4 regions of the Labrys methylaminiphilus subsp. lupini genome follow, and region 2 is predicted to be linked to each of the others. Evidence: predicted binding sites of a transcription regulator. Region 2 holds the regulator's gene; each other region holds the start of a gene.
The links. The regulator PhoB, encoded in region 2, activates phosphate uptake and scavenging genes when phosphate is short. The targets are predictions, from matches to a motif close to TGTCATNNANCTGTCAT.

Region 1 (4,194 bases), 1.3 Mb from region 2:
AAGGAGACGGCGATGTCTTCGAGATCGAGCGCCAGCACCGGATCAGACCGCCCAATAGCGCGCGTCGCGCAGGCGCAGACGGCTGAGAAAGCCGGTTTCCGGATCGGTCCAGGACCCCATTTCCAGGCGTCCCGACACTTCGATCCTGGTGCCGGGCTGCACGAAGGTCTGCTTCTCGTCGAGATAAACAACAACGATGTTGTCGGGCCAGTCCGAGTCGGAGGAGCAGAAGGGGCAGATCGACATCGGGATTTCGGTGAGCACGAAGAAGGTGGCTTCCGCCTTGAGGGGCGGGGCCATGAAGCCGCTCATCACCACGTCCTTGCCGTCGAGCTCCCTGACCTTGGCCGAGAACTCCAGGCCCAGCACGCTGATCTTGCCATAGAGTTCGGGAAAGCCGAGCGTTGCCGCCGAGGTAGCCAGGGCCGGCCGCGCCAGAAGGAGCGGCGACAGCCCGAGCAAAGTGAGGACGTGGCGGCGGGGCAGGAAAGGGATTGACGTCATGGTGAGCTCTTACGCCGGCCGAGGTCGGCGCTCCCAGGAAACATCGCCTCGGGCGGCCAACCGCCCGAGGCCGTCGTCCGATCATTAGGCGTTGTCGGCAACAACTGAAACGCTGCCTTTGTCATGCCCGGGCTTGACCCGGGCATCCAGCCGCCTCGTCTTCAATGCCGGGAGGGGGGGCTGGATTGCCGGGTCAAGCCCGGCAATGACAAAGGTTGAGCCAATTCGACCTGTTTATTTCCGGGCAAAGCCTTATTGCATCTGGGCCTTCTGGGCGCTGGAAGCGCCGAGTGCGAAGGCGTCGGCCAGGACGCGATAGACATCGCTCTCTTCCAGATAGCCCTTGAAGCCCTCGGCGCCCGGGCCTGTGGCCTGCAGCACGATGTCGTCGACCGCATGGGCGGTGCTGTCATTGTTGCGCGGGATGTTGCCCTGGACGAAGACCGCGCCGGGCACGTCCTTATAGGCCGGATTGGCGACATATTCCTTCTTCTCGTTCTGGATGGCGGGCTCGTAGGGGCCACCAAGCTTCGGGCTGAAGGTCTCGTAGTGATCGGGATAGTTTCCGTAGACGACGGCCAGGCGCTTGCTGGGATCGATCTTGTCGGGATAGCCGTCGCCGTCCTTGTCTTCGTAATTGGTGAAGCCGGCGTCGGCATAGATGCCGACCTTTTCGCGCATGTCGGTGCCGGGCTTGCTGTCGTCGACGGTGCCGATCACCGACATGGAATGCGTATGGTCGCCGGTGGCGACGATCAACGTGTCGGGATGGGTCTTGGCGAATTCGCGGGCGATGCCGACGGCCTTGTCGAACTCGATGGTCTCATAGAGCGAGCGCTCGGCATCCTGCGCATGCGACATCTTGTCGATGGAGGCGCCTTCCACCATCAGGAAGAAACCTTCCGGATTCTTGGAAAGCTGGTCGAGCGCCGCCTTGGTCATGTCGACCAGGCCGGGCTGGTTCGGGAACTTCTCGACCGTGCCCTTCTTGAGGAGGAAACGGTCGAGCGCGACGTCCATGTTGCCGGTGTGGAACAGGCCGAGGATCTTGCCGGTATTGGTGCCGGAGGCCGCGGCGAGACTGTCCTTGTCGGTGGCCAGCGCATAGCCGGCGTCCTTGAAGAGCTGGATGTAGTCCTTGTCGTCCTTGCGCTTGGAGCCGGTGGTCGACTTGGGCAGGAAGTAGGCCGAGCCGCCGCCCAGGATGACGTCCGGCTTCACATCGTAGAACATGCCCACGATCTCGGCCTTGTCGGCGCGCTTGCGGGTATGGGAAACCACGGCAGCCGGGGTGGCGTCCTCGATCTCGGCGGTGGAGACCACACCGATCGACTTCTTCGAGGTGCGGCGCACCGCTTCGGCGATGGTTTCGACGCGCGGATCGTCCAGGCTGGCGGGCGTGCGGTCGGCATAGACGCCGAGAGCGTTCACAGCCGTCTTGTGCCCGGTCATGTAAGCCGACATCGTGTTGGCACTGTCGGTGGCGATGGCGTCCGTCGACGAGGTGCCGATGAAGGCCATGTGGTCGAGGTCGTCCATGGCGAGGCGGCCATTGGCCTTGCCCTCGGTCATGCCCTTGGACATGATGCGCGCGCCGGTGCGGTTGGCGACCGTCAGGCCGTCGCCGAGCAGGAAGATGATGTTCTTGGCCTTGGGCGTGGCGGCGGTGCCGAAGACGTCCCAGGTCACGCTGCGGCTCTGCCCGCCGGCCGAGACCTCGATCTTGTAGCTGCCCGGCACCGCGAGGGTCAGGCCGCGCAGCAGTACCGCCGAGCCGAGATCCTTGTCGTCCTTGCCCTTCTCGGAGGCGACGAACTCGACGTCCTTGCCGAACACACCCTTGTAATCCTGCCCGTTGACGGTGACGCGTACATCCTCCGGCTTCACCGTGCCGGCGAACTCGGCCTTGAAGTCGAAAGGCGAGCCGGCCAGGATGGTGGCGCGGTCGAGCGGATAGATGCCCGCGGCCTGGCTGGGACCGATCAGCATGGTGGTGACCGCAAGGGCGGCGAGGAGCGTGCGCATGGCAATCCTTTCGCGGATGCGAACAGACTTTGTCACTGAAGCGTCTTGCGGTTTGGCGAGCGTGCCGAGAGTTGCAAAGACGCGTGGAAACAAAGAACTGGAAGAGGGCGCGTTCCCCCTGAACGCGCTTCGCGCTAGGGATAGCCAGCGCGTGCGACAGGTCCATGACAGCGGGCGGGACCAGGATCAGGCCGTATCACAAGCAGTATAGAGGGGGCATCCGTCAGATCCGGGGCGGCAAAGACTCCATGTCGTATCCTCGCATCCTGTTCGAAATGAAGTTTTGTTGTGGCCGATGCTTGTCTGGTCGTGAGGAAGTCTATAGGGTCCCGGCCGAGTTTCCGGTGGAAGGCCCCTATCGGCGGGGCGTGGAATCAGGCATTGTGCCGTTAAGGTTCCGTTCACGCTGTTGCGTAACCACGACCGGCCCATGGCTTGCGGCGAGCGGTCGTTGATTGTAAATGTCCCTTAGTCCGTATTACTGACTTTGCACGGGTTCACTGGTTCATGACCGCTCACTTCAAGTTGATGCGCAAGATTGCAATGGCCGTGCCGGTCCTTTTGCTGGCGGCGGCCTGTTCCAATCAGAATGGCGCAAGTGTTCGTTCGACTAGCCCGGTGCCGCAGGCCTTGATTGCCGAAATGCAGGCCAAGGGCATGGCGCGTTCCGCGCCCATCCTGGTGCGCATCTACAAGAAAGAGTCCGAACTCGAGCTCTGGAAGCAGACCTCGAGCGGGCGTTATGCTCTGCTCAAGAGCTATCCGGTCTGCCGCTGGTCGGGACAGCTCGGTCCGAAGAAGAGCGAGGGCGACCGCCAAGTGCCCGAAGGCTTCTATGCGGTGGGCATGAGCAGTCTCAATCCGAATTCGCAATATTATCTGTCCTTCGACATCGGCTACCCCAACAACTTCGATCGCCAGCTCGGCCGGGCCGGCGGCAACATCATGGTGCATGGCTCCTGCTCCTCGCGCGGCTGCTTTGCCATGACCGACAAGCAGGTGGCCGAGATCTATGCCGTGGCGCGTGAGGCGTTGCAGGGCGGGCAGGCTTCGTTCCAGGTGCAGTCGCTGCCCTTCCGCATGACGCCCGAGAACATGGCCAGGAATCGCCGCAACCCGAATATCGGCTTCTGGCAGAACCTGAAGGAAGGCACCGACAATTTCGAGGTCACCAAGCAGACGGTCAAGGTCGATGTCTGCAAGGGCCGCTATGTCTTCAACGGCAATGGCGGGACTGACTGTGCTATCGCGCCCGCCAGCCAGAATGTGGCTGCCGCCGTTTACGAGAAGCGGCGCGGCGACGATGCCAAGATCACCTCGCTGGTTGCCTCCGGCACCAAGGCCGTCAACTATATCTACCAGGATGGTGGCTCCAATCCGGTGTTCGCCGCGCGCGCCGTCGACCAGTCGGCTGTCCCCGGCAAGGATCGTCCCTTCACCTATTCGCGTGTCGACGTGACCGAAGTCGCCCTCAACGATGCGGGCGCGCCGGCCACGGAAGCAGACGCGAATGCCGCCCATCGCGTGACCTATGCCGCAGCCGAAAGCCTGCTCTATTCGGAAGCGGCAGTGGCCCGCAAGCCGATCAAGGGCGTGGCGGATCCGAAGGCCGTCGCCAAGCGTCAGGAGGCCGTCTATGCCCGCCTGATGGGCAACAAGCTTCCG
Region 2 (4,194 bases):
GCGGGCAGTGTGCCCGCCAATCCCGAAGCCTGGCTCCTGACCGCGGCCCGGCGCCGGCAGATCGACGCGGCCCGCCGCGCCAAGCTGCGCGGCGAAAAGGCGGACGAGGTCATCCGCCATGTCGAGGCCCTCGCCTCCGAGCAGGCCGAACAGCCTGTCATTCCCGATGAGCGCCTGCGCCTGATGTTCGCTTGTGCTCATCCCTCGCTCGATGCCGCCGTGCGCGCGCCCTTGATCCTGCAGACGATATTGGGGTTCGACGCCGGCGCGATCGCCAGCGCCTTCCTGGTTTCACCTGCGGCGATGAGCCAGAGATTGGTGCGGGCCAAGCTCAAGATCAAGCAGGCCGCCATCCCCTTCCGGATCCCGGAACCCGACGAGTTGCCCGGTCGTCTCGAAGCGGTACTGGAGGCCGTCTATGCCGTCTATGCCGAGGGCTGGGCCGATCCCGAAGGGGCGCAGGCCCGCGAGCGCAATCTGTCGGTGGAAGGCATCTGGCTCGGCCGGTTGCTGGTCTCGCTCCTGCCCGGCGAGCCGGAAGTGCTCGGCCTGCTGGCCCTGATGCTGCATGCCGAGGCGAGGCGGGCTGCACGCCGTAGCCCGGTCGGCGACTATATCCCGTTGGAACAGCAGGATACCACGCGTTGGGATGCCGCCCTGATCGAGGAGGCTGAGGCTTTGCTCGCCAGGGCCGGGCAGGCGCGACAGATCGGTCGCTATCAGCTCGAAGCCGCGCTGCAATCGGCCCATGCCAATAGGCGCATCTGCGCGACGACGGACTGGGCCGCGATCGTCACGCTGTATGAGGCCTTGGTACTACTGACCGCGTCCCCCGTCGCTGCCATCAACAGAGCCGTGGCGCTCGCCCGTCTTGCGGGACCGCAAGCCGGATTGGCCGGGCTCGACGAGGTCGCCAGCGACAGGCGGATCGCCGATTACCAGCCTTATTGGGCTGCACGCGCGGACTTGCTGGCCCGCGCCGCAAGGCAGGAGGAGGCCCGCAACGCCTATTCGCGGGCGATCGGGCTGGAGAGTGATCCCGTCATCCGCCGTTATCTGCAAGGGCGCCTGGCGGCTCTGGGCTGATATCGGCGCCTGCAGAAGCTATTGGGGATAGCGGCCATTGAAGGGCGGGGCCTCGATCCACCATTGCGGTGTATAGGCGCGCTTGATCGGGCAACGGATCAATGTGTCTTCATCGAGCCACAGCTGCCGCTCGGGGGCGGGGGTCATCACGATGGTTTCCGCCGTGCCGGAGCGGCCGCTTCGCAGGGCCTGGTCCTGCGCCGGCGAGCTGCCGCATCGAAGCTGCAGCGTCGCCTGGAACTTGGCGCTGGAAGGCTCCTCGCCATCGGCCTCGATGACCGCGCAATATTTGCCGTAGAGCTGGATGGCAGGACCGGCTGCCCGTAGAAGCTGCACGGAAACCCGGTTGCCTGGCGTCGCCCCCTGCTTGTCGCAGCCATCGTCCTGCAAGGCATAGATGCCGTCGGCATAGTTGCCCGCCTTCTGGGCATAGGACATGCGCGTGGCGGGCGCGCGTCCGGCCTGCCTGACGGACAAGACGGTCCTGATCTGCCTGCTGCCATCGGGTGCGACCTCCACCATGGCCTCGACCTCGCATCGCGAGCCTTCCTTGCAGATACCGGCGACCTGCTCCTGCATGTCGCTGTCGGCTGCGATGAAGCAATCCTTGCCGATATAGGAGCCCGCCAAGCCGGAGCCGGTACCGAACTCGCCCGAACACAAGGTTTTCTTGAGCTTGGCCGCTGCGGCATCGCTGGGAAGCAGCGCCAACGAACTGGCAGTCAAAAGCGACGCGACGAGCAAGGAACGGATCATGGCAACCCCGGCATTTTCTTTGGCAAGTCGTCTTATCGCAAGCCTCTGAAATCGCCTAGATCGGGCGAGTACCGGGTACGTGATGCGACAAGGCCGGCGGCGAGCCGCCGGCCTTGGTGTCGGGCGATGAAATATCCGTCCTAGGCCTGCTTGGCGAAGGTCTCGTCGAAGGAATAGCCGGCGCCGCGAACCGTGCGGATCGGGTCGATCTCGCGCGTGCGGTTCATCGCCTTGCGCAGTCGCCCGACATGCACGTCGACCGTGCGCTCGTCGATGTAGACGTCGCGGCCCCAGACGCTGTCGAGCAATTGCTCGCGTGCGAACACGCGTCCCGGCGCCTGCATCAGGAATTCGAGCAGGCGGAATTCGGTCGGGCCGAGGCGGATCTCGCGATTGCCGCGATGAACGCGCTTGGTCTCGCGGTCGAGGGAAATGTCACCGGCCTTGAGCAGGGAGGCGACGTGATCGGGCTTGGCCCGACGCAGCAGAGCGCGGACGCGGGCCGAGAGTTCCGGCACGGAGAAGGGCTTGACGACATAATCGTCGGCGCCGGTGGCCAGACCCCGCACACGCTCGGTTTCCTCGCCACGCGCCGTGAGCATGATCACGGGCAGGCGCTCGGTTTCCGGCCGCATGCGGATGCGCCGGCACAATTCGATACCCGACAACCCCGGCAGCATCCAGTCCAGCAATACCAGATCCGGCACGCTTTCGCGCAGGCGGATCTCGGCATCGTCACCGCGCGCCACACTGTCGACCTCATAGCCTTCGGCTTCGAGATTGTAGCGCAGCAGCAGGGTCAATGCTTCTTCGTCCTCGACGATCAGAACCTTGGGAGGCATGGCCTATCCCTTGTTACTTAGCCGGCACAGGAAGGTCGACGAGATCGGTGCTGTTGTCCGCCTTGGGCCGCTCGCCGGCCGGCGATTCACCGGTCACCAGGTAATGCACCGTCTCGGCGATGTTGGTGGCATGGTCGCCGATGCGCTCGATGTTCTTGGCGCAGAACAGCAGATGGGTGCAGAAGCCGATATTGCGCGGATCTTCCATCATGTAGGTCAGCAATTCGCGGAACAGCGAGGTGTACATCGCATCGATCTCGCCGTCCGAACTCCAGACCGAGAGCGCTTCTTCGACATTGCGCTGGGCGAAGGCGTCGAGGACCTGCTTGAGCTGCTCGAGCACCAGGTCAGCCATATGATCGAAACCGCCGAAGAGCTGGGCCGGCTGCGCATGGCTGTGGATGGCGACCACGCGCTTGGCGACGTTCTTGCCGAGGTCGCCGATGCGTTCGAGATCGTTGGCCACCCGCAGGGCCGAGACGATTTCGCGCAGGTCGAGTGCCAGTGGCTGGCGCTTGGCGATGACCAGGATAGCCCGGTCCTCGACCTGGCGCTGGAGCTTGTCGATCGCCAGATCGAGCTCGATCACGGCCTTGGCGCGCTGGGTGTCGCGCTTGAGCAGGGCTTCGACGCTGTCGGCTACGCTCTTCTCTGCATAGCCACCCATTTCGGCGATCATGTTGCGCAATTCGCGCAATTCCTGATCGAAGGATGTAACGATGTGGTCGGACATGCCGCCTCCAAATGAATTCGACGCTGGCCGAGGGATCAGCCGAAGCGGCCGGTGATGTAATCCTGTGTACGGCTGTCGTTCGGGGTGGTGAACATCTTGTTGGTCTGGCCGACCTCGATGAGGTCACCCAGATAGAAGAAGGCCGTCACATCCGCGCAACGCGCCGCCTGCTGCATATTGTGCGTGACGATGACGATGGTGAAGTCCCGCTTCAATTCGTCGATCAGTTCCTCGATCTTGGCGGTCGAGATCGGATCGAGCGCGGAGGTCGGCTCGTCCAGCAGCACGACTTCGGGCTTCACCGCGATGGTGCGGGCGATGCACAGGCGCTGCTGCTGGCCACCGGACATGCCGAGCGCAGAGGCGTGCAGGCGGTCCTTGACCTCGTTCCACAGGGCGGCCTTGGTCAGGCACCATTCGACTCGGCTGTCCATTTCCGCCTTGGAGATCGACTCATGCAGGCGCACGCCGAAGGCGATGTTGTCATAGATCGACATCGGGAAGGGCGTGGGCTTCTGGAACACCATGCCGATGCGGGCGCGCAGCACTGCCGGATCGATCTCCTTGCCGATGACGTTCTGACCATCGAGCAGCACGCGGCCCTTGGCAGTCTGGCCCGGATAGAGGTCGTACATGCGGTTGAGCACGCGCAGCAGGGTGGACTTGCCGCAGCCGGAAGGGCCGATCATGGCCGTGACCTGCCGGTCGATCATGTCGAGATTGATGCCCTTGAGCGCATGCTTCTCGCCATAGAAGAAGTCGAGATTCTCGACCTTG
Region 3 (4,194 bases), 2.5 Mb from region 2:
CCGGGGTCGCCGGCCTGCATCTGGCGCTCGCCGCCGGCCTGGGCGTGGCCTGCCTCAACCGTTCCGCCATACCGGCTGGCATGGCCATTCTCGACGCCGGTTTCGGCCTTCCGGCCATGCCCGACATCGAATTCTCCATCCTGCCGCCCCAGGCCGGCGAATCGGCCCTGGTAACGGAAGTCCGCCATTTGCTGGCCAAGGAGCTTGCCTGATCGCCTCGGTGCTCTAGACGCGAAGAGGGCGGCCTTTCAGGGAAGGCCGCCCTCCGAACGCACAGCTTGCAGGTTGAAGGTGCCCTATTTCTGCGCACCCGGCCCGAAGGACTGGCCGTTCACCGTGACCTTGCGGGCGAGACTGTCGAAGTCGATATCCCAGGTCAGCCGGCCATCCGGCCCGGTCTTCGCCAGGCCCTTCAGGAAGGCGATGCCCATGGTGGCGCGCTGCGGCCCGGGGTCGGAGCCACCGGCCTTGCCGAGAGCGGCGGCGACCCCATCCAGATTGGAGGTAGAGACCGTCGCCTTGCCCTGCTGGGCGGGCAACAGTGAGGTTTCCCCCTGCCCCTTCACATCATAGGCAGGCGCCGTCAGGCTCTGGCCGAAGGTGAGCTTGGGCTGGTTCGCCAGAAGCAAGGGCATCAGCACCGCTTTTAACGCGTCGGCCTGGGCAGGTTTTGCATCGGTGCCAGCCTCGATCATCTTGCCGGCGATCGTCTCGAGATCGAGCCCTGTCAGGTTGAAATCGAGGGTAGCTTTTTCCGGCACCAGGGACTTGGCCCAGTCTGGCATCATGCCGTCCGGCAGGACGAGGCCGCTCATGGCCAGATTCAGGCCGACATTGCCTGTCTTCACCAAGCCGTTCGAGGCGAGATTGGTATCAACCGAGGCAATCTTGATGATGCCCTTGGGCGTCCCCACCGTCATGTTGTCATAGCGGATCTGCGCCGTCAGCGTTTGCCACAATGGCAATACGGCCTTCAGCTTGGCCCGCGCCTGCTCCTGGGCCGCCTTGCCATTGTCGCCAGCCTTGCGGGCCGCGAAATAGGCGAGGGCCTGCATGAACTGCGGGCTGCTGAAGCCACTGGCTACGAAGGTCTCGTGCACGCGATCGGCGCGCAGCACCATGGGAGGGGCAGGGTTGGCCGGATCTTTGACGGTGACCGTCTCGACGAGGTCCAGGAGGTCGCCCGTCATGTTCAGGTCCGTCTTGCTGGCATCCCCCACCTTTCCGGTGATGGTGAAATCGATCTTGCCGATGCTAGCGTCGATGTCCTCGATGGGCGAGCGCATCGTGAAGACGGCCGACTCGCAGCTCATTGTTTGATCGGTGAATTGCACGGCCTTAGGGTCGAAAATGCCCTTTCCGATGCAATTCTTCAGGCGCTGGACCAGTTCGCTCTGAGGGCCGGCCTTGGCCGATTTGTAGACGAAATCGAGCGAAGGCACCGTCTGCTCGAAGACATATTTGCCACCTCCCTGCGGCGTAAGGCGGGTGGCAAGCGGACCGAAGCTGAATTGTGCACCGTCAGCAGGCAGGCCGAGCTTGCTGCTGCTGAGATCGTAGACGAGATCGTAGCTGTCGCCATTGGGCTTGACCGTGACAATACCCTTCTCGATCACTTTCGGGCCAAGATAGCGAGCAATCTCTTCTCGGATCGCCTTGGCTCCCTGCTCGGTGGCAGGTTCTGCCATTGCCGGCGGCGAGACCAACCCGATCAGCGCGACGCTCACCAGCATTGCCTTGCGCGCAACACGGTGCTTACGCTCAGATTTCTTCAAGAAAGTCATAAAATACCCGGTCTGCTGCATGGAAGATCCCCGTCTCCCTATGCCATAACCCGATGCGCGCCGCCTGTGAATTTTTGCTGCAGGCCACCGCATGAGACCCGTTCACCGCCCCTCTCGAGCACAGTTTACAATTCCTCCAACTATTTGACATGCCTCTGTCATGTCGGTGGCCAAGAAGGAGCGCAATTCAAGCCGGAGAGTCGCCATGCGCTTCATCGAAAGACCTTTGTCCCGCCGCCGCTTCCTGACCGCAACCGCCGCAACCGGCCTTCTCGGTGCAACGGGTTCGCTGGCGATGCCGGGGGTCTCCCGTGCCGCCGATCGTCCCCAGGTTACGGCCGGCCTGCAGTCGGGCGACGTAGCCGGCGACAGAGCCGTGCTGTGGTCGCGCACCGACCGCCCAGCCAATGCGATCTTCGAATGGTCGACCACCGAGAGTTTCAAGACCGTGAACCGGCTGCCGACGGTGACGGCCTCCCCCGAGACGGACTACACCGTGAAGATCCTGGCGGAAGGCCTGCCGGCGGACCAGGAGATCTTCTACCGCGTGCGCTTCCAGGATCTCGCCCATACCGGCGTCGAGAGCGAGGTCGTCACCGGACATCTGCGCTCGGCTCCGGCCGGGCTGCGTGACGTCTCCTTCGTCTGGTCCGGCGATACCGCCGGCCAGGGCTGGGGCATCGATGCCGACCGTGGCGGCATGAAGATCTATTCGGCCATGCTCAAGCACAACCCGGATTTCTTCATCCATTCCGGTGACAACATCTATGCCGACGGCGTGATCAAGCCCGAGGTGAAGCTGCCTGACGGCACCATCTGGAAGAACATCGTCACGCCGGAAAAGTCCAAGGTCGCCGAGACCCTCGACGAATATCGCGGACAGTACAAATACAACCTCATGGACAAGAATTTCCGCGCGCTCTATCAGCAGGTTCCTGTCATCACCCAGTGGGACGACCATGAGGTGACCAACAACTGGTCGTCCTCCAAGGACCTGCTCAGCGACGATCGCTACAAGGAAAAGTCGATTGCGGCCCTGGCGGCGCGCGCCGCACAGGCCTTCCACGAATATATGCCGATCGCCACCACTTTGGCCGAGCCGCGCCGGGTCTATCGCAAGATCCCCTATGGCCCGCTGCTCGACGTCTTCATGCTCGACATGCGCACCTATCGCGGCCCCAACGGCGACAATCTGCAGGCCACGGAAGGTGGGGAAGCCGCCTTCCTCGGCGCCGAGCAGCTTGCCTGGCTCAAGCGCGAACTCGCCAACTCCAAGGCGACCTGGAAGGTGATCGCCGCCGACATGCCGCTCGCTCTGGTGGTGTGGGACAAGGCCGACCAGAAGAAGGGCTTCGAAGCCGTCTCCAACAACGACAATGGCAAGCCGCTCGGCCGCGAGCTCGAATTCGCCGATCTCCTGCGCTTCATCAAGGCGGCCGGCGTGAAGAACACGGTGTGGCTGACGGCCGACGTCCACTACACCGCCGCCCATTACTACAACCCGGACAAGGCGGCTTTCCAGGACTTCGATCCCTTCTGGGAGTTCGTCTCCGGCCCGCTCCACTCGGGCACCTTCGGCCCGAACGACCTCGACATGACCTTCGGGCCCGAGCTCAAATATGTGAAGGCGCCGGAAGGCGGCCAGCAGAACCTGTCGCCCGCGGCCGGCCTGCAGTTCTTCGGCCATGTCGCCATCGCCGCCGACACGCGGGTGATGACCGTCACCTTGCGCGACGCCGCCGATGCCTCGCTCTGGTCGACCCAGCTCGAGCCGAAGCTCGGCTGAATGTCATCCCGCACGCGGTGCAGCATGCAATGCTGCGCCGCAGATGCGGGACCGCATCGAGATATGGCCTCATCCGACTTGCGATCCCGGACGTGCGCTGCATCACTTCGTGCTGCAACGCGTCCGGGATGACAATATCGATCACCCCCGCGCGTAAAGATCGCGATAGGTCGTCTGCAGCACGTTCTTCTGGACCTTGCCCATGGTGTTGCGCGGCAATTCGTCGACGAAGAGCACGCGCTTGGGCTGCTTGAACTTGGCGAGGCGCCCTTCCAGGGTCTGAAGGATCGTTCGCTCCTCCACGGTGGCGCCGGGCTTGCGCACCACGATGGCCGTCACGCCCTCGCCGAAATCAGCATGCGGCACGCCGATGACGGCACTCTCGAACACGCCGGGAATGCCATCGATTTCCGTCTCGACTTCCTTGGGATAAACGTTGTAGCCGCCGGTGATCACCAGGTCCTTGCCGCGTCCGACGATGTGGACATAACCCTGGGCATCGATCTTGCCGAGGTCGCCGGTGATGAAGAAGCCGTCGGGCCGGAATTCCGACTTGGTCTTTTCCGGCATGCGCCAATAGCCCTTGAATACGTTGGGGCCCTTCACCTCGATCATGCCGATCTC
Region 4 (4,194 bases), 1.6 Mb from region 2:
TAACTTTGGGTGGTGGCACCAGATTGGAGGGTCGATCTCCAGATCGACCATCTTGGAAATGTCGAGCCAGATAGAGGACAAAGGCGGTCGATCTCGCTCCATCAATTGATGGAGCTGTGGAGATCGACCCTCCACGCTACCTGCGCCTCCATTCGCAAAAGTTAGCGCCTATGGGCAAGATGCCTGCGCACCCGGCAATAAGAAAGCCCGCGCAGAGCGAGCTGCGCGGGCCTCGTCATTATTCGTGGAAAGGACGCCTGGCCTATCAGGCGGAATGGCTGTCGCCGCCGTTGCGAGCGGTGTTGCGCTCGGCCATGAAGCGATCGAACTCTTCCTTGTCGCGGGCGCGGCGCAGATTGGTGACGAATTCGCCGAAGGCGCGGCCTTCTTCCTCGAGGCGTCGACGTTCCTCTTCCAGGCGTCGCAGCGTCTCGCGGCGATAGTCGTCGAAAGCGGCATTGCCCGTGGCTGACCAGCCATGGCCGGCATAGCTACGCTGATCGCGGCCAAAACCGGCGAATTCGGCCTTGGCCCGCTCGAAGCCCTCACGTACCTTTTCCCTAGGGAAACGGTCGCCCCAGATGAAATAGGCCAGCGCCGCCAGGCCGAGCGGCCACCAGATCAGAAACCCGGCGATCACCGCCACGACATGCAGCGGATGCCAGCGGCCACGTGTAGAACAAGAGGTCATTATCCTCTCCCATGTTGCAACCCAGCAATCGAGCAATTGGGGGTGGCGAGGGGCGGCTTCAAGGGTACAAGCCGAAGTTGTGTCCGATTTAATCTTGGCGATCGTCGCAGCCGCGACGGCCCCGTCCCATTTATTGCCTGGCAAATTCATTTGGCGGCGATGGTCTGCCGCAAAGTTGCCGCGATCGAAAGCTCTGTGGGAGTGCGTGCTGGGCCGGGCGCAATCCTTGAGGTGTGGAATGAGTGGCGCTTGCACCGAAGGCGTCGACACAGGCTTTATGACTTTGGGGGTGGCAAAGGTCGCTTTCCTCGGCGTCGTCCAGGGTATCACCGAGCTGATGCCGATTTCCTCGACGGCCCATATGAGACTGGTGCCGGCCCTTCTTGGTTGGCAGGATCCGGGATCAGCCTTCTCCGCGGCCATGCAACTTGCGGCCTTGTGCGCCGTGGTCTGTTATTTCTGGGGGGATATCGGATCGATCACCAGCGGATCGCTGGCGGCCGTGCGGACAGGGGATTGGATGTCCCCGAAATTTCGCCTGGCGGTGGGCGTGGTGCTGGGCACTATCCCGATCGTGGTGGCTGGCTTGCTGCTTGCGCCACTTCTCAACCGGTGCGACAGCCCCTTGCGCGCCCTGCCGGTGATCGGTTTTGCCTGCCTTGTCATGGGCGGCCTGCTCGCCGCGGCGGAACTCATGGCCCGTCATGAGCGCAGGGTCGAAGACATGCGGTTGTGCGATGCCCTGATCGTCGGGCTTGCGCAGGTCGGCGCGCTGATCCCCGGTGTGTCCCGGTCCGGATCGACCCTGACCGCCTCGCTGTTTCGCGGCTTCTCGCGGGAGGAGGCCGCGCGCTTTTCCTTCCTTCTCGGCATTCCCGCCATTGCCTTGGCCGGCCTGCACGAAATCACCACGCTTTTGCGGGCTCACCTCTCCACGGAGGGCTGGCTAATCTTGCTGGTCGGCCTGGTGGTCGGAACGATTTCGTCCTTCGCGGCCCTGTGGGGGCTGATGCGTATCCTCGAGCGCTTTTCGACCTGGCCTTTCACCATCTACCGCATCTTGCTCGGTGCCGTCGTGCTGTGGGTCGCCTATCACTAGAGTAGGGGGCGTTCATGAGTGAACGCTTGTTTGCTCTAGTTCTTTGTTTCGGAGCGTCTATGCCATTTGAGGTGATTCAGCCTCCGCGCAAGACGCCGTAAGAGAAAAGGGGACGAAAGAGCATCGATGTCCCATCGGACATATCGCCTGTCATAAAACCATGAACTGAATCGTGTTTGTGACAATCAGGATGCGTCGTCGATTTCGCTGATGTCTGCAGCAAAGCGCATCAAAGCAAGCGCTCTATGTTCTCTTGCTTGTTTCGACGATACGTTTTGGGCCGGTTGAGGATGGTGCCATGAACAGCGAAAGCGAAGGCACGCGCTATCGAGCGCTCTTTATCTCGGATGTGCATCTTGGGACGCGTGGTTGTCAGGCCGATATGCTGCTCGACTTCCTGCGCGCCTATGACGCCGAGACGATCTATCTGGTCGGCGACATTGTCGACGCCTGGCAGCTGAAAAGTGGTTGGTACTGGCCGCAGGCGCATAACGATGTGGTGCAGAAGCTGCTGCGCAAGGCCCGCAAGGGCGCGCGCATGGTCTATATTCCCGGTAATCACGACGAGTTCCTGCGTGATTTCCCCGGGCATCATTTCGGTGGCATCGAGGTGATCGAGCAGACGGTGCACGTGGCTGCTGACGGCAAGCGCTATCTGGTGATGCATGGCGATGCCTTCGACGTGGTGGTGCGCCACGCCAAGTGGCTGGCCTTGCTCGGCGACTGGGCCTATGTCACGGCCTTGGGTGTCAATACCTGGCTGAACGCCATTCGCCGGCGCCTCGGCCTGTCCTATTGGTCGCTGTCCGCCTGGGCCAAGCTCAAGGTGAAGAACGCCGTCAGTTTCATCGGCCATTTCGAAGAGACCCTGGCCAAGGAAGCCAAGCGGCTGAACTGCGATGGGGTCATCTGCGGCCACATCCATCACGCCACGCTACGCGATCTCGATGGCGTCACCTACATCAACTCCGGCGATTGGGTCGAAAGCTGCACGGCTATCGTCGAGCATTTCGATGGTCGTTTCGAACTGGTGCGCTGGAGCGAACTCGTTCGTCAGGCCAACAAGCCGCCGGAACTCCAAGGCGAGACGCTGGTCCCTCAGCGTGCCGCCTGAGCCGGTCCCGTGAAGATCCTGATTGCCACCGACGCCTGGCGCCCGCAGGTCAACGGCGTTGTCCGGTCCCTGGAACAGACGGCTGCGGCAGCCTCGCGTCAGGGCGTTGAGATAGAATTCCTGGCGCCGGACCGCTTCTGGTCGGTGCCGATGCCCTCCTATCCGGAGATTCGGCTTGCCATGCCGCCGCTCGGCGCCATCGAAAGGCATATCGAGGCCGAGAAGCCGGACTATGTCCATATCGCCACCGAGGGGCCGATCGGCCTGCTCACCCGCCGGGTCTGCCTGAAGAAGGGCCGCCCCTTCACCACCAGCTATCACACCCGTTTTCCTGAATATCTCGCCGCACGTGTCCCGGTGCCGCTCGACTGGAGCTATCGTTGGATCCGGCGTTTCCACAATGCCGGAGCGGGTACCATGGTTTCCACCCCGGCCCTGGAGCGTGAACTGGCGGGTCGCGGCTTCAAGCGGCTGATGCGCTGGTCGCGAGGGGTCGATGCGGGATTGTACAGGCCCAGGCCCGTGCGCGTTTTCGACCTGCCCGGACCCATCTTCCTCTATGTCGGGCGGGTTGCGGTCGAGAAGAATATCGAGGCCTTTCTCGGTCTCGAGCTGCCTGGTTCGAAAGTGGTGGTGGGGAGCGGCCCGGCCTTGGAGATGCTGCGCTCACACTATCCGGACGTGCACTTCGCCGGCATGCTGGAGGGAGAGGACCTGGCGAAGGCCTATGCTTCGGCGGATGTCTTCGTGTTTCCGAGCCTGACCGACACATTCGGCATCGTCCTGCTCGAAGCGATGGCCAGCGGCCTGCCGGTGGCAGCCTTTCCGGTGACGGGGCCGATCGACGTGATCAGCACCAGCAAAACGGGTATCCTCGACAACGACCTCGCTCGGGCGGCGCTGGCATGCCTCGAGCTCAAGCCCGCCGATGCGCGTGCAGAGGCACTGAAATATTCCTGGGACGCTTGCGCCCGCCAATTCGTCGCCAATGTGGTGGAGGCCTGCGGCCGGGCCAAGACCACGCCTGCGCCGTCCGGAGCTGTCAAGCAAGGGCAGACCAGGCTGCCGGCCTGATCCCAAGGCCGGTAATAACGGCCAGCATTGAGCTCGCAATGATGGGCCAGCAAGTCAAATTCAATGCAGATTGGTCGCGGCCACGACCCCATCCGAATCGCAACAGCTCATACCCGCGACAGCAGCAGGCGGATACCGGCGAAGCCGAAGAACAGCGCCAGCGTGGCTTCGATCCAGCGCCGCGCCCTCTGATAGAGGCGAACCATGGGCCGGGCG

Region 1: the regulator PhoB is predicted to act here: its motif matches at 2,683-2,699, upstream of ACN6KF_RS23795 (alkaline phosphatase).
Region 3: the regulator PhoB is predicted to act here: its motif matches at 1,930-1,946, upstream of ACN6KF_RS05660 (alkaline phosphatase D family protein).
Region 4: the regulator PhoB is predicted to act here: its motif matches at 1,939-1,955, upstream of ACN6KF_RS10205 (UDP-2,3-diacylglucosamine diphosphatase).

Annotation. Positions count from the first base shown of each region.
Region 1 is NZ_JBMDIH010000001.1:5,063,366-5,067,559, forward strand. Features, by position in the region: gene ACN6KF_RS23785 (ABC transporter ATP-binding protein) at 1-38, opposite strand, end outside; gene ACN6KF_RS23790 (hypothetical protein) at 43-504, opposite strand; gene ACN6KF_RS23795 (alkaline phosphatase) at 757-2,529, opposite strand; gene ACN6KF_RS23800 (L,D-transpeptidase family protein) at 3,037-4,194, shown strand, end outside.
Region 2 is NZ_JBMDIH010000001.1:3,724,336-3,728,529, reverse strand. Features, by position in the region: gene ACN6KF_RS17650 (RNA polymerase sigma factor) at 1-1,086, shown strand, start outside; gene ACN6KF_RS17645 (hypothetical protein) at 1,105-1,842, opposite strand; gene phoB (phosphate regulon transcriptional regulator PhoB) at 1,983-2,684, opposite strand; gene phoU (phosphate signaling complex protein PhoU) at 2,698-3,417, opposite strand; gene pstB (phosphate ABC transporter ATP-binding protein PstB) at 3,453-4,194, opposite strand, start outside.
Region 3 is NZ_JBMDIH010000001.1:1,212,951-1,217,144, reverse strand. Features, by position in the region: gene ACN6KF_RS05670 (LysR family transcriptional regulator) at 1-212, shown strand, start outside; gene ACN6KF_RS05665 (hypothetical protein) at 297-1,727, opposite strand; gene ACN6KF_RS05660 (alkaline phosphatase D family protein) at 1,990-3,570, shown strand; gene ACN6KF_RS05655 (malonate--CoA ligase) at 3,712-4,194, opposite strand, start outside.
Region 4 is NZ_JBMDIH010000001.1:2,159,968-2,164,161, reverse strand. Features, by position in the region: gene ACN6KF_RS10215 (DUF2852 domain-containing protein) at 266-691, opposite strand; gene ACN6KF_RS10210 (undecaprenyl-diphosphate phosphatase) at 930-1,790, shown strand; gene ACN6KF_RS10205 (UDP-2,3-diacylglucosamine diphosphatase) at 2,089-2,904, shown strand; gene ACN6KF_RS10200 (glycosyltransferase family 4 protein) at 2,914-3,978, shown strand; gene ACN6KF_RS10195 (LysE family translocator) at 4,086-4,194, opposite strand, start outside.